DNA from 3 places in the Kitasatospora sp. NPDC001603 genome. Region 1 is predicted to be linked to each of the others. Evidence: riboswitches for the same ligand, from Rfam matches in the RefSeq annotation. Region 1 holds a riboswitch; each other region holds the start of a gene.
What was found. A riboswitch is a leader RNA that binds a small molecule or an ion and turns the genes downstream of it on or off. The one in region 1 is predicted to bind cyclic di-AMP.
Positions count from the first base shown of each region.

Region 1 (4,758 bases):
CGGAGCCCGGGCGCGCGGTGGGGGCGGGGTTCAGGCCCCGGGCCAGTTCCGGAGGCCGCCGGTGAGGAGGGTGATCAGGCGGTCCTGGGTGTCGGAGAGGTTCTCGGCGAGCTGGAACCCGCCGCCGATCGACAGCGAGGCGAAGCCGTGGGCGACCGAGCGGACGGTCCGGGCGGCGTGGACGGCCTCGGAGCCCTCCAGCCCGTAGCCGCGGAGCACCGCGAGGATCACCGCGACCAGCCGGCCGCCCGCCCTGGCCAGGTCGTCGTCCGGCTGCGGGGCCTGCGGCAGCGCGGCGTACCGGTGCGGGTACTCGGTGGCGTAGCCGTGGTAGGCCCGCAGGACGGCGGCGACGGCGTCGTCCCCGCCGCGGCCGACGGCGGCCTCGGCGAGCCGGTCGGCGAGTTCCTCGGTGACCCGGACGGCGATCAGCCGGCGCAGCTCGGCGAGTCCGCCGGTGACGTGCTTGTACAGCGAGGGGGTGGCCACCTGGGCCCGTCCGGCGACGGCGGCCAGGGTGAGGGCCTCGGGGCCCTGTTCGTCGATGAGGGCGAGGGCGTGGTCGACGACCTGCTCGGGGGTCAGTCCGACTCGGGGCATGGTGCGGTCTCCGTGGGCGAGGTAGCGGGCGGGCTCAGGCCGGCGCGGCGAGGTAGCGGGCGGGCTCGGGCCGGCTCGGCGAGGAAGGGGCGGGCTCAGGCCGGCGCGGCGAGGTAGCGGGCGGGCTCGGGCCGGCTCGGCGAGGAAGGGGCGGGCTCGGGCCGGCTCGGCGAGGAAGGGGCGGGCTCAGGCCAGCTCGGCGAGGAAGGGCAGCAGGGCGTCGGCGGTGGCCTGCGGCCGGTCGGCCATCGGGTAGTGCCCGGAGCCCTCGATCATCACCTTGCGGCCGTTCAGCGCGGTGGCCTGCCGGTCGGCGACCAGCTCGGGGTCGGGGAAGTCGGGGTCCTTGGTGCCCATCAGGACCAGCGCCGGGCAGCTCACGGCGGCGGTCCAGCCGTTCGGCGCGGAGTCCCCGCGCACGTAGCCCCGGGTGGCCTGCTTGCGGCCCGGCGTGCGCATCGCGGCGACCAGTCCGTCCACGTAGGCGTCGAAGTCGGCCGGCTTGGGACCGGGGTACGCCATCTTGCGGTGGTAGAGGCCCCAGAACGCGGGCGAGTGCACCAGCAGGACGCCCATCACGCCGAACATCGCGCGCTGCAGCGCGTTCGGCGGCGGGTTCTCGACGAAGGCGTCCACCAGGACGATCCCGGCCACCCGCTCCGGCGCGTCCCCGGCCACCTTGACCACCGTCGCACCGGCGTAGGAGTTGCCGACCAGCGTGGCGCGGTCGATGCCGAGGTGGTCCAGCAGGGCGAGGACGTCGGTGGCGATCGCGGCCGGCGTGTAGTCGTCCCAGGCGATCGAGGACTCGCCGAACCCGCGCAGGTCTAGGGTGATCACCCGGTGGCCCGCGGCCACCAGCAGCGGGCGCAGGTGCCGGTACGCGGCACGGCTGTCGAGCATCCCGGGGAGCAGGACGAGGGGGGCGCCGTCGCCCTGCTCGGTGTCGTCGAAGGCCAGCCGGCCGCCGGGGAGGTCGAGGTACTGGGTGCTGGGGGTGAAGGTGCCGGGCATGGGGGCCTCCTCGGTCCGCGGGGACGGGCTGTCGGCGTTGCGCCGATAGCCATAAAGCTAAGGCTAATAGCCTTAGCCGTCAAGCCCTCGACCCGGCCGGACCCCGGGGTGGCCCCGGTGCCGCGGCTCAGACCCCCTCCACCTTGAACGGGTCGTGCTCGGCGAGCAGCTTCTCCAGCCGCGCCTGGTCCACCCGGGTGACGATCTCGTTGGTCTCCTGCCGGTCCCGGATCACCTTGGCCAGGGTGAAGGCGGAGGTGACGGTGTAGAGCAGGCCGACCGCGAGGAAGGCGCGGGTCCAGCCGCCGACCGGCAGATAGGCGATGCCGACGGCGAGGGCGCTGCCGGAGAGGGCGAAGGAGAGGACGGCCTGGAGGTGGTACGCGGCCGTGGTGCGTGACTGCATCGGTGCGTTCATGGCGCCAGGATGGCCGCGCCGGGAGCGCCGCACATGAGTAGGAGTACTCAAGTGGGGGGCCGTTCGTTGACGTCCCCTCACGTTCGGTAGTGTCAGGTGCCGTCGATCCGCCCAAATCGCCCATCAGGTCACGTACCGTCCGGGTAGTATCCGGCTGTCCCGAACGGACGGCTTGGAATCAGAGGCTCCTAGGATTAACGTTTGATAACGCAGCGCGGTTCGTAACGCCGTACCCAGACGGCACCGTGCGCCGTCGCCTAATCCCGCCGGCCGGCCTCCGGGCAGGCCAGGGAGCCGGGGAACCATGTTCCTTGGGGTGAATCGGCCGGGCCCAGGCCCAGCCGTAGGAGACCTTCCTGCTCCGAACCCGTCAGCTAACCCGGTAGGCGCGAAGGAAGGAAAGGAGCGCGCCTCCGTGGCGTCGTCGCACTCTCCGGCACACCTGCCCGGCTCCCCCGCCGGCACCCAGCTGCTCGACCACCCCTGGCCGCCCGCCCACCCGGGCGAGTTCGGCGGGTCCGGCGTCGAGACCGGGCCGCAGGCCCCCGACAGCAACCGGCACCGGATGCCCCGTCAGACCCGCGGCACCGCCCCGCTGCTCGGCGTCACCGCCGTGGCCGCCACCCTCGGTGCGACCGGCTTCGCCTCCGCCACCCCGGCCGCCGCCCCCGCCGTCGAGGTCCCGGACGAGACCCCGGTCGCGCTCGCCGCGGACCCGGGCCTCGCGCTCGCCGCCCGGATCCAGCAGCAGGCGGACAGCCAGCGCACCGCCGCCGAGGAGGGCGCCCGCCTGCAGGCCGCCAAGGAGGCCGAGGTCAAGCGCGCGGCCCAGCAGCAGGAGGCCAAGCGGGCCGCGGAGGAGGCCGAGAAGGCCAAGCTCGCCGCCATCGAGCTGCCGGTGCGCGACTACCACCTCTCGGCCCACTACGGCCAGAGCGCCTCCTACTGGGCCCACCTGCACACCGGCCTGGACTTCGCCGCCGACACCGGCACCCCGGTCTACGCGGTCGGCCAGGGCACCATCACCTCGGCCGGCTGGGCCGGGTCGTACGGCTACCGGATCGTCGAGACGCTGCCCGACGGCACCGAGATCTGGTACTGCCACCTCTCCTCGATCATCAAGGGCTCCGGCAAGGTCGTCCCCGGCCAGCAGCTCGGCAAGGTGGGGGCCACCGGCAACGTCACCGGCCCGCACCTGCACCTGGAGGTCCGCCCCGGCGGCGGTGCCCCGGTCGACCCGGAGAGCTGGTTCGAGCAGCGCGGCGTGACGCCCTGACCGGCGTCGCCTTCTGACAGCCCGCCGCGGTGCCCCGGTCGTCGTCACGACGGCCGGGGCACCGTCGCGTCTCAGGCCCCGGCGGCCGCGCCGGCCCCGCCCGGCCGGTCGGCGGACCCGTGCCCGTGCCCGTCCCCGGGCGCGTAGCCGTACTCGTCCCCGGGCTCGTCGTCCCCGTACTCCCCGGCGTCCTCCGCCTCGCCGGGTGCCCCGGGCAGCTGCGCCAGGTACGCGTCGATCTCCTCCTGGCCCGGCTCCGGGGCCAGCTCCGGGAACTCCTCCACCAGCAGCCGCGGCAGCCCCGGCACCGTCCACTCGCCGAAGAGGTCCAGCGCGGCCTCGACGGCGGCCTCCTCGAACGCCCCGAAGTCCCCGGCCAGCTCGTCGGGCATCGGCCGGCCCTGCGCGGTGAGCTCCTCCAGGTTGCGGTAGCTGCGCCGCATCAGCCCCTGCTCCAGCAGCCGCCGGGCACCGTCGGTGGCCATCCCGACGCTGAGCGGCCGGGCGCCGTCCCAGCCCCCGTCGTCCACCGGGTCCAGCGCGCCCGTCGCCTCCAGCCGCTCGTAGGCGGCCGCCCGGTCCTCCGGCGCCAGCTCCCGGAACGCCTCCAGCCAGGCCCGGACCGCCGCCCCGTCGGCCGGGTCCACCCCGTCCGCCCGCAGCAGCAGCGTGTACAGCCGGGGCCAGGTCACCAGGTCGGCGCGGCGCAGCAGCCCGGCGGCCACCTCGCCCTGCCACTCGGCCTCCGCGTGCAGCCGCTCCTGCCGCTTGGCGTTCAGCCGCTTCGCCGCCCGCTGGTGGTCGATCAGCAGCCGCACCGCGGCGCCGTACGCCAGCGGGTCCTGCTCCGGCTCGGGCTGGACGTACAGGTAGAGCCGCTCGTACAGCAGTTGTTCCACGGCGTCCGAGGTCAGCTCCGGCCAGCCGTCACGCATCCTGCCCTCACCCAGCTCCAGCAGCGCCAGCACCGCCCGCACCGGCGCCTCGGCCACCGGCGGGTGGCCGTGCGCCTGCGCCCAGGCGAGCAGTTCGGCGGCTTTGGTGCGCGGGGCGAGCCGCAGGTCTTCTTCTTCCATGTCACGTAAGGTAACCGGAAAGCCCGGGTAGGGTCGGCAGGCATGGTCCCCGTCCGACTCACCGGCCCCCGCCTGGCCATCCGCGAGTTCCACCACAGCGCCGCCGACGTCGACGCCCTGTACGCGGTGTTCGGCGACCGGGAGGCCACCCGCTACCTCCCGTTCGAGCCGCGTGACCGCGAGGACTGCGCCGACCAGATCGAGCAGTACCTGGAGGAGGCGCAGCAGGACGAGCGGACGGTCTACCGGCTGGCCGTCATCCGCCGCGCCGACGCGGACGCCCCGTCCCGCGCCGTCCCGATCGGGAACGCCGCCCTCACGCTCGGCGGCCACCGCAGCGCCGACCTCGGCTACGCGCTGCGCCCGGACACCTG
Region 1 covers NZ_JBEPAA010000023.1:23,161-27,918, reverse strand. Annotated here, with positions in the region: gene ABT263_RS16820 (TetR/AcrR family transcriptional regulator) at 31-600, opposite strand; gene ABT263_RS16815 (alpha/beta fold hydrolase) at 787-1,614, opposite strand; gene ABT263_RS16810 (YiaA/YiaB family inner membrane protein) at 1,742-2,032, opposite strand; cyclic di-AMP (ydaO/yuaA leader) riboswitch at 2,277-2,435, shown strand; gene ABT263_RS16805 (M23 family metallopeptidase) at 2,448-3,308, shown strand; gene ABT263_RS16800 (hypothetical protein) at 3,380-4,384, opposite strand; gene ABT263_RS16795 (GNAT family N-acetyltransferase) at 4,427-4,758, shown strand, end outside.

Region 2 (4,758 bases), on a different contig from region 1:
GAGGATCCGGTGCACGGTGGCCCGGCCGATGCCCGAGCCGCCGCCGGTGATCAGGACGTTCCGTCCGCTGAAGCGCTCCATGGTGGTTCTCCGTTCGTTCGTGGTCTCGCGACCTCGATTGACACGGTACGCCGAAGTGGCACATCGTGCCAATGAGTCGTGGCGGGCCAAAGTGGCACGATGTGCCATACCGGTTCGGCTCGACGGTCATACCGCTGACCGCCCGGTGCGGAACGCCGCCGAGGTGCGCCCGCGCCACCACGGCACGCCGCGCCACCTGGGCGTGTCACGCCACTTTGACGCGACACGCCATCACGGCACGCCGCGCCATCCGTGCGTGTCACGCCGTCCTGGCACAACACGTCACCCCGGCATGTCCCGCCACCCGGGCGTGTCACGCCACTCCGGCGCGACACGCCTTCCTGGCACAACACGCCATCCCGGCACGTCCCGCCACCCGGGCGTGTCACGCCACTCCGGCGCGACACGCCTTCCTGGCACAACACGCCATCCCGGCACGTCGCGCCACCAGGTGCGTCGGTCCGCGTACGCTGAGTGCCGTGATCGGACGCCCTACCCTGAACCAGCGCCGCCGTGACACCACCCGGCTGGAGATCGCCCGTACCGCCGCCGCGCTCTTCGCCGAGCGCGGGGCCGAGGCGACCACCGCCGAGGAGATCGCGCTCGCCTCCGGCATCTCGGTGCGCACCTTCTACCGCTACTTCTCCGTGAAGGAGGACGCCGTCGCCCCGCTGCTGGCGGCCGGCGGCCGGCGCTGGGTGCTGCTCTTCGCGGAGAGCTCGGCCGATCTGCCGGTCCGCGAGGCGCTGGAGCGTTCGGCGGTCGAGTCGCTGACGCCATCCGACACTCCGGCCGTGGAGGCCATGCACTGGACCCGCGACCTGCTGCGCGATCCCCGGCTCGACTCGGTCTGGCAGCGGGTGCACGCCGACTCGGAGGAGCGGCTGCGCGCGGTGCTCACCGCCCGCTGCCCCCGGGGCACCGACGAGCTGGAGATCCGGCTCGCGGCCGCCGCCGCGACCACCGCCATCCGGGTGGCCCTGGAGGAGTGGGCCTTCTCCGACGCCCCCGCCGCCGGGCCCGGTTCGCCCCAGGAGCTGGGCGCCCGGTGCATGCGCGAACTGACCGCCGGTCTGCGCCTCTGGAGCAGCGTCAGCTGAGGCGACCTCAGCCCGGCCCACCCGCCACAGCGCCGGCCGCGGCGCCGGCCACATCGCCCGCCACTCCGCTCGTGCCAGCCCGCTCTCCCGCGGTTCCGGCACCGCCCCGGCCGCTATACCCGCTGGTCGGCGGGTCCACGGGGGCCCGGCGGGCCGCTAGGGTTGTTGATCGCGCCTCGGTGGTGGCTTCCGTGGTGGACGGGGGAACCGGGGCGGCCGTTCCGGTTGTCCTGACAGTTGTCCTGACAACGGGGGCGGGGGAGTTCGAGGCGTGGGAGCAAGTAGGACATGGGTCTGACGAGCCACAAGGTGCTGGCGCTGACCGTATTGATCGCCGTCGTGATGATGGCCGGCACGGTCTGGCTGTGGCCGAGACTGTCGAAGACGACCTGGCAGGCGGTGCTCGGCCGGATCGGCGCGCTGCTCGCCACCCAGCTCACCGTGCTCGCCGCGCTGGGCCTGGTGGCCAACAACTACTTCGCCTTCTACAGTAGTTGGGACGATCTGCTCGGCACCGGCGACAACGGCCCGGTCGTCATCCAGAACAAGGCGGACGCCTCCGGGCGCCTCCAGGTGGAGACCATCGGGCACGCGTCGGTCCAGGGCGGCGGGGCGCTCGGTCGCGACCCCAAGCAGTCCGGCGAGATCCGCGAGGTCCGGATCGACGGCGCCGGCACCCGGCTCTCCACCGACGGGTACGTCTACCTGCCGCCGCAGTACTTCCAGCCGGAGTACGCGCAGAAGCAGTTCCCGGCGGTGATCGTGAGCACCGGCTTCCCCGGGATCGCGAAGAACCTGGTGACCCGGCTGAACTACCCGGGCGCGGCGCTCAAGCTGCTCCAGGAGGGTCGGATGCAGCCGACCGTGATGGTGCTGATGCGCCCCTCGCCCGCACTCCCGCAGGACACCGAGTGCGAGGACATCCCGGGTGGCGCGCAGTCGGAGACGTACTTCACCAAGGACGTCCCGGCCGCGATCCAGGCGACCTACCGGGTCTCCTCGGACCCGCAGGCCTGGGGCTTCATGGGCAACTCGACCGGCGGCTACTGCGCCCTCAAGCTCGCCATGCGGCACCCGGAGGTCTTCCCGACCGCCGTCTCGCTCTCCGGCTACTACCAGGCCGCCGACGACCCGACCACCGGCGACCTCTTCCGGGGCAGCCAGCAGCGTCGCAACGAGGCGGACCTGATGTGGCGGCTGAAGAACCTGCCGCAGCCCGAGGTGTCCGTCCTGCTGGCCGGGACCAGGGAGGGCGACGGCGACTACCGCCGGGACACCGAGGCCTTCGTGGCGGCCGCGCACGCGCCCATGAAGGTCTCCTACAGCATGATGAAGACCGGCGGCCACAACTTCGAGACCTGGAGCAGGCTGCTGCCGTCCTCGCTGGAGTGGCTCTCCCAGCACCTCAAGGTGCCGAGCCACACGGTCTGACCGCCGCCGGGCCCGCCCGCCCGGCCAGCACGCCCGGATACCAGCGCGCGCGGCGGCCCCGGACCGGTCTCAGGCCACCGGCTCCAGGGTCCCGGTGTGCAGCTCGCCGACCCGGCCGCCCTCGCCCTCGTACGTCCAGAACGCGCGCACCGTCAGCCTGCCGAGGTCCATCACGTGGCTGACGGTGATGCCGCTCTGCTCGGTCCAGCTGACGAAGTACAGCTCCGGCCCGATCTCGGCGATGTGCAGCGCGACGTCCTCCCACTGACCCGCCGACTCGCCGAGGCCCTCCCAGCGCAGCCGCTTGCCGTCGGGCGAGTAGGCGTTGCGGAAGGCCGCGCCGTTGTCGACCTGGAAGAGGTAGGTACGGCCGGCGAAGGCGGGCAGGGGCGCGGTCATGGCGGAGCGGGTCCTCGTCTCTCGTCTGTGCGGTACGGCTGGACTCCCAACCTATCCGACCGGCCGACCTTCGCGGCGGACATGCGGGCACCCGGCCACGGAGCGGACACCGGGCCGGCGCCGCGCCCGCCCCGGCGCCGCGCCCACCCCGGCCGGACCTCCGCCACCCGCTCGCCGGCCCGCCGCCGACCCCCTCGGCCGCCCCGGCCGCCGCCCCACGCCCCGCCCCGCCTCCAACTGATCAACTTCCCCGGTGACTTGATCCACTCCGGACGGCTCCCACTGTGAGCTGCGCGACAACACCCCCTGTCGGCTTGTCGACATTCGAGCGGCCTGCCTAGCCTGCACGAGTCCGTCTTCGCGGACCCCGCCGTCGGGACGCCGAGTCCTGTCCACCCGCCGGTCGGCAGTCGAGCACCGCAGCGGACGGGAGCGGGGGACCCAGGTCAGTGCCCGGCCCACGCGCCCGCGCGTGCGGACCGAGGCTAGGGGTGAAGCCGCTCCCACAGGCGGCCGGGCAACCTCAGCCCGAACCCGACAGCTCACCTCGCAGGCGTCTACAGAGGACACCGCCATGCAGCAGCCTGCCCGGCGCGCGACGCCGCGCCACGCCCGCCCCTCCCACCGAGGCCGCAAGGCCGCCTTCGCCGCCACCGGAGCGCTCGCCATCAGCGGCGCCGGCCTGCTCGGCGTCCCGGCGCTCACCGGCGCCCAGGCGGCCACCGCGCCGACCGTCACCCAGGACCGGCTCGCCCCGGCCACCATGGTCGCGGGCAAGGCCACCACGGCCGCGCTGACCGTCCACTCCTCGTCCTGCTTCACGGCCAGGACCGTCGGGGTCGGCGTCCGCGACGCGGCCGGGCACAACCTCGACTTCCCCGGCAACGTCTCCAACGCGCAGATCTGCCCCAGCGGCCTGTCGATCACCACCGGTGCCCGAACCCTGCCCGCCGGGACGTACACCCAGTTCGGCTTCTGGCAGGACCTCGGCGGTGCCTGGCACAACCTGCCCTCGCGCCAGCTCGCGGTCTCCGACGCGACCGTCGCGCCCACCCCGAGCCCGACCGCCACCCCCAAGCCCACCCCGACGCCGACGCCCACCGCGACCGCCACCCCGTCGACCCCGGCCACCGGCGCCCCGGCCACCGGCGCCCCGGTCGCCGGGAAGTCGCTGACCTGGTCGGACGAGTTCAACGGCCCGATCGCCTACGGTTCGCGCTGGACGGGCGACAAGAGCAGCGCCTACCACTACGGCAACCACAACCCGGACGACAACAAGCTCGACTGGTTGAACAAGAACAACGTCTCGGTGGCCGGCGGCGTCGCCACCTTCACCGCCAAGCCGGGCGCCAACACGCTGGAGAACGGCAAGAAGTCCTGGGACACCGGGCTGCTCACCACCGAGTACTCCAGCGAGGGCTTCCAGGTGAAGACCGGCGACTACGCCGAGACCCGGGTCAAGCTCCCCGCCGGTACGGGCGCCTGGCCGGCGCTGTGGACCTGGAAGAACGGCAACGGGGAGATCGACTCCTTCGAGTACCACCCCGACAACCCGAACCTGCTGGAGCTGACCAACCACGTCAACCCGGGCCACCTGTACTACACCGACGCCAAGGCGATCGCGAAGGACGGCTGGGTCACCATCGGCACCCACTACGGCGCCACCTCGGTCGACTGGTACGTCAACGGCACGAAGGTCTTCTCGGACGGCAAGGGCGTCGGCGCCAACTGGTCCGCGTACCTGATC
Region 2 covers NZ_JBEPAA010000022.1:106,669-111,426, forward strand. Annotated here, with positions in the region: gene ABT263_RS16680 (SDR family NAD(P)-dependent oxidoreductase) at 1-81, opposite strand, end outside; gene ABT263_RS16685 (TetR family transcriptional regulator) at 561-1,181, shown strand; gene ABT263_RS16690 (alpha/beta hydrolase) at 1,470-2,612, shown strand; gene ABT263_RS16695 (MoaF-related domain-containing protein) at 2,682-3,011, opposite strand; cyclic di-AMP (ydaO/yuaA leader) riboswitch at 3,457-3,581, shown strand; gene ABT263_RS16700 (glycoside hydrolase family 16 protein) at 3,586-4,758, shown strand, end outside.
Region 2: linked by a shared signal. The riboswitch ahead of ABT263_RS16700 (glycoside hydrolase family 16 protein) and the one ahead of ABT263_RS16805 (M23 family metallopeptidase) in region 1 are both predicted to bind cyclic di-AMP.

Region 3 (4,758 bases), on a different contig from region 1:
CCGAGCCGCCGCTGACCACCATCCGCCAGCCGGTCGAGGCGATGGCCACCGCCGCCGTCGACGCCCTGCTGGAGGAGGTCGGCGCGAACGCCGCCCAGCGCGGTGAGTTCATGTTCCAGCCGGAGCTGGTGATGCGCGGTTCCACGGGCGCCTGCGCCCGCTGAGACGACGACCGGGGCCCCGGAGGACGATCCAGTCCTCCGGGGCCCCGTCCTGTCCGCCCTCAGCCCTCCTGCGCGGTCGGGCGCTGCTGCCCGGTCCGCTGCCCGTCGGCGGCCTCGCCGGTCCGGCTCTCGGTGCGCCGCCCCCGGGCGAGGTAGTCGCGCAGGATCAGCTCCACCGCGTCCTGCGGGTTCCTGGTGCCGGAGAGCATCATCGCGTCGATCGCGAGATTGGCGTCGAGCGTGACGGTGACCTGGGCCATGTGACTCCTCCTCGGGTGCGGAGCAGCAGCATGCCCGCCCGGGCCGAGGTTTGGCCATGCCCGGGCCCGCGCCGTCCCGCGCGCGGGCGTGCCGGAGCCCCCGGGGAGGAGCGACCAGACTCTCCCCGGGGGCTGCGGCGGACGGCGCGGACCGCGTGCGGACCGCGCGCGGGATCAGACCCGGCCGGCGAAGTCCGGGGCCCAGTTGGCGATGGTCTGGGTCCGCACGCCCACGCTCGGGTTGGCGGCCTCGACGTACTTGCCGTCGCCGATGTAGAGCGCGACGTGGTAGACGCCCGAGTCCTGGCCGTTGTTGGACCAGAACAGCAGGTCGCCGGCCTTGAGGGCGTCCAGCGAGACGTGGGTGCTGGCGGCGGCCTGGTCGGCGGCGACCCGCGGGACGGAGACGCCCGCGGCGCGCAGCGCGGCCTGGGTCAGGCCGGAGCAGTCCCAACCGCCGTTGCCGGTACCGCCGTAGACGTAGGCCTGGCCGACCTTCGACTGGGCGAAGGAGACCGCGGCGGCCATGCTGCCGGTGGCGGCCTGGGCCGGCGCCTCGGCCGACGCCTGGGCGGCGGGCTTGGCGGCCGGAGCCTGGGTCTGCGCGGCCGGCTTGGTGGCGGTCGCGGTGGAGCCGTCGGCCTTGCCGGTGGCGCCCGAGGAGCGGTTGAACCAGTCGAAGCCCTGGCCGGACTCGTCCGAGGCCCGGGTCTTCGCGCGGTCGCCCAGGCTCAGGTGCTGGCCCGGGTAGATGACGTGCGGGCCGTCGCCGAGGGTGCCGCGGTTGAGCTCGTAGAGCCGCTCCCAGCCGCCCTGGACGTTGTTCTTGTCGGCGATCGAGGAGAGCCAGTCGCCCGCGACCACGGTGTAGTCGGAGGAGGCCTGCGTGTCCTGGCGGTACTGCTGCCAGTTCCGGCCCTGCGACTGCTGGGCGGAGTCGGCGGCGGCCGGGGTCTCGGCGGCCTTCGGGGCGGCCTTGGGCGCGGCCGGCTTGGCGGCGGGGGCGGGGGTCTGCGCCGGGGCCGGGGCGGCCTTCGGGGCGGCCGGCTTGGCGGCGGTCGCGGTGTCGACGGCGGCCGGGGTGCCGCCCTTGGTCAGACCGGCCTGGACGGAGCAGACGGGCCAGGCGCCGGGGCCCTGGACGGCGAGCACCTTCTCGGCGACCGCGATCTGCTGGTCCTTGGTGGCGAGGTCGGCACGCGCGGCGTAGCTGGTGCCGCCGAACGCCGCCCAGGTGGAGTTGGTGAACTGGAGGCCGCCGTAGAAGCCGTTGCCGGTGTTGATGCTCCAGTTGCCGGTGCTCTCGCACTGGGCGACCTTGTCCCAGGTGGCGACCGAGGCGGCCGAGGCGGAGCCGGCGGTGAGGCAGGGGATGGTGAGGCCGATACCGACGACGCCGAGGGTGGCGATCGCTCGGCGGGTGCGGCCGGACAGGCGGGTGCCGTTGGTGGGCAGCATGGTGACGCGGTCCTCTCCCACGCCTGCGAGGTGAGCTGTCGGATTCGGGCTGGAGTTGCCCGGCCGCGCTGTGGACGCGGCTTCACCCCTAGCCCCGAACCGGTACGAACCGGTCCCGGGCGACTTACCTGTGGTTCCCCCGCTCCTGCCGTGGTGCGTTCTGCGCTGCCAGCGCACCCGACGGCAGGACTCGGCGTTGCGGGTGGGCTGGGTCCGTGTGGCCACGAACGGGGAGCACGTTAAGCAGACTTAAGTTCAAACCGCAAACATGTGTGACGGCCATCACAGTTTATGAAGAGCGTGCTAAATGGCTGTCCACCATGATCAGAAATGACCGATTTCGAGCAACGCCCGTCGGAGTAACGGCAACTGCCTATGCTTCAGGGCATCAGGACCGACGCGGCCGTCTGGGGGGAGGGCTTCGCAGCGATGGTCATGGACGAGGGTCCGGAGGCCGGTGCGCCGGCCGAGCGGCCGCGTGGAACGCACCGCCGGGCAAAACACCGCAGAGCGGACATCCCGCCGGCCGAGCCCCGAACTCCCCTGCCCCGGCGGACGATGCTGCGCTGGCTCGCCGTCGGCACGGTCTTCGCGGCGGTCGGCGGCGAGGAGGCACTGCGGCGCTCCCTGGACGGCCGCTCCTCGCCCGTCGCCGCCGCGGAGGGCTCCGCCACGGGGCCGGGAGCGGACCCGGCCGCGGGGCACGGGCACGGCGCCGCGTCGCCCCCCGGGACGCCCGGGGGTGCCACCGAGGGCGCCCCCGCCGGGGGCACGGCCGCGCCCGGGCAGCCCACCGCCGGAGCCGCCCCCGCACCCACCCCCGACCAGGGCGGCCGCCCCTGGTCGGACCCGGCCGGCTGGGGCGGCCGGGTCCCCGGACCGCAGAGTGCCGTCCGGATCACCGACCGGGTGCTGCTCGACGCCGACGCCGCGATCGGCTCGCTGCTGGTCGAGCCGGGCGGTGCGCTCACCTTCGCCGCCGACCGCAGCCTCACCCTCGCCGCCGCGGGCAACGTCGAGATCCGCGGCACCCTCGCGCTCGCCCCCGAGGGCGCCGCCGTGCACACCGTGCGCTTCCCCGCCGTCGACGAGCGGCGCTTCCGGGGGGACGGCATGAAGGTGGTCGACACCGACGTCGGCCTCTGGGTCACCGGCGCCGGGTACCTGCGGCTGGACGGCGCGGCCAAGACCGCCTGGGTGCGCGCCGACCGGGCACTCGCGGCGGGCGACACCACCGTCAGCCTGGCCGCGCCGCCCACCGGTTGGCTGCCCGGCGACGAACTGGCCGTCACCCCGACCGGCCCGCCGGGCGAGGACGGCTTCTCCACCCGTTACGACCTCGCCGTCGTCCGGTCCGTCAGCGGATCCACCGTCACCCTGGAGGCGCCGCTGACGTACGCGCACCCCCGGGTGGCCGCCGGAGGGGGCGTCACGGTCGGCGCCGAGGTGCTCAACCTGACCCGCAGCGTGCGGATCGAGGGCACCGCCGAGGGCCGCGCCCACGTCCACCTCACCACCTCCCGCCGGGCCGACCTGCGGCACGCGGCGCTGCGCTGGGTCGGCCCGCGCACCGACACCGCGGAGTCCTGGAAGGGCCCGGACGGCAGCGCCCCGGTGACCGCCCCGGTGCTGGGCCGGTACGGGCTGCACTTCCACATGCTGGGCGACACCACCCGGGGCACCGTCGTCGAGGGCCTGGTGGTCCGCGACGCGGGGAGCCACGCCTTCGTCCCGCACGCCAGCCACGGCATCACCTTCCGCAGCTGCATCAGCCACGACACCTGGGAGGACGCCTACTGGTGGGACGGCCCGCCGGACACCCGCACCCCGCAGCAGCCCTCCGACGACATCGTCTACGAGTCCTGCGTCGCCTCCCGCACGCGGCTGGAGCCCAACCCGCGGGCCTACCGGCTGACCGGCTTCAACCTCGGCGCCGGCACCGGCGGCAAGGCGCTGGACTGCGTGGCCGTCGGCGTCCAGGGGGCCGACGGTGCCTCCGGCTTCGAGTGGCCGGAGAACAGCGAGGGGGTCTGGACGTTCCAGCGCTGCCTGGCCCACAACAACCTGCGGGACGGCATCTTCGTCTGGCTGAACGCCCAGCAGCACCACGTGGTCACCGAGTTCGCGGCCTACCACAACGGCGGGTGGGGCATCGAGCACGGCGCCTACCTCAACGACTTCGACTACACCGCGAGCGTGCTGTACGGCAACGGCGGCGGGGGAGTGGCGCTGCACTCGCTCGGCCGGGACAAGGGGACCCTCTTCGACGGCCTGCTGATCGACGCCGCCGGGCAGAGCGACTACGGCGTCTCCACCGCGCGCCACGAACTCGCCGGGGAGGCGGTCACCTTCAGCCGCAGCCGGTTCACCGGCCACCGCCGGGCCGGGATCGCCTTCCGGGCCACCCCGGACGGCAGGCCGGACGACATCCTCGTCCTGGACTGCGAGTTCGACGGCAACGAGCTCTGGGTGGACCCGGAGTCCGCGCCGCCGAAGAACATCCTGCTGCGCCGGGCGGGGCAGACCGAGGTGCTGCAGGTGCGCAAGGCGGACGGTGGCGGCGGGTGGTCGCCGTGGAACGCCACCGGCGTGCCGGTGGCCGCCTTCGCCGCGCAGTCCCGGCCGGTGCAGCTGCCGGCGCTGCGGCTCAAGGACGCGGCGGCGGCCACCGGCCGGGTGGGCGGGCGGACCTGAGGCCCGCCGGGGCCCGCACCGACGCGCCGCGGACCGGTACGGCGCGGGCCCGTACGGAGAGGGCCGGTGCGGCGGGGACACGGACGGCGGGGGGTACGGCGAGGGCCCGGAGCGGGTGCGCTCCGGGCCCTTCGGCGTTCGTGGTCCGCTACTCGGCGGCGGCCTCCCCGGCCTCCTGGGCA
Region 3 covers NZ_JBEPAA010000096.1:15,015-19,772, reverse strand. Annotated here, with positions in the region: gene ABT263_RS34660 (LacI family DNA-binding transcriptional regulator) at 1-164, shown strand, start outside; gene ABT263_RS34655 (hypothetical protein) at 224-424, opposite strand; gene ABT263_RS34650 (transglycosylase family protein) at 599-1,903, opposite strand; cyclic di-AMP (ydaO/yuaA leader) riboswitch at 1,890-2,014, opposite strand; gene ABT263_RS34645 (hypothetical protein) at 2,441-4,576, shown strand; gene ABT263_RS34640 (sirohydrochlorin chelatase family protein) at 4,725-4,758, opposite strand, start outside.
Region 3: linked by a shared signal. The riboswitch ahead of ABT263_RS34650 (transglycosylase family protein) and the one ahead of ABT263_RS16805 (M23 family metallopeptidase) in region 1 are both predicted to bind cyclic di-AMP.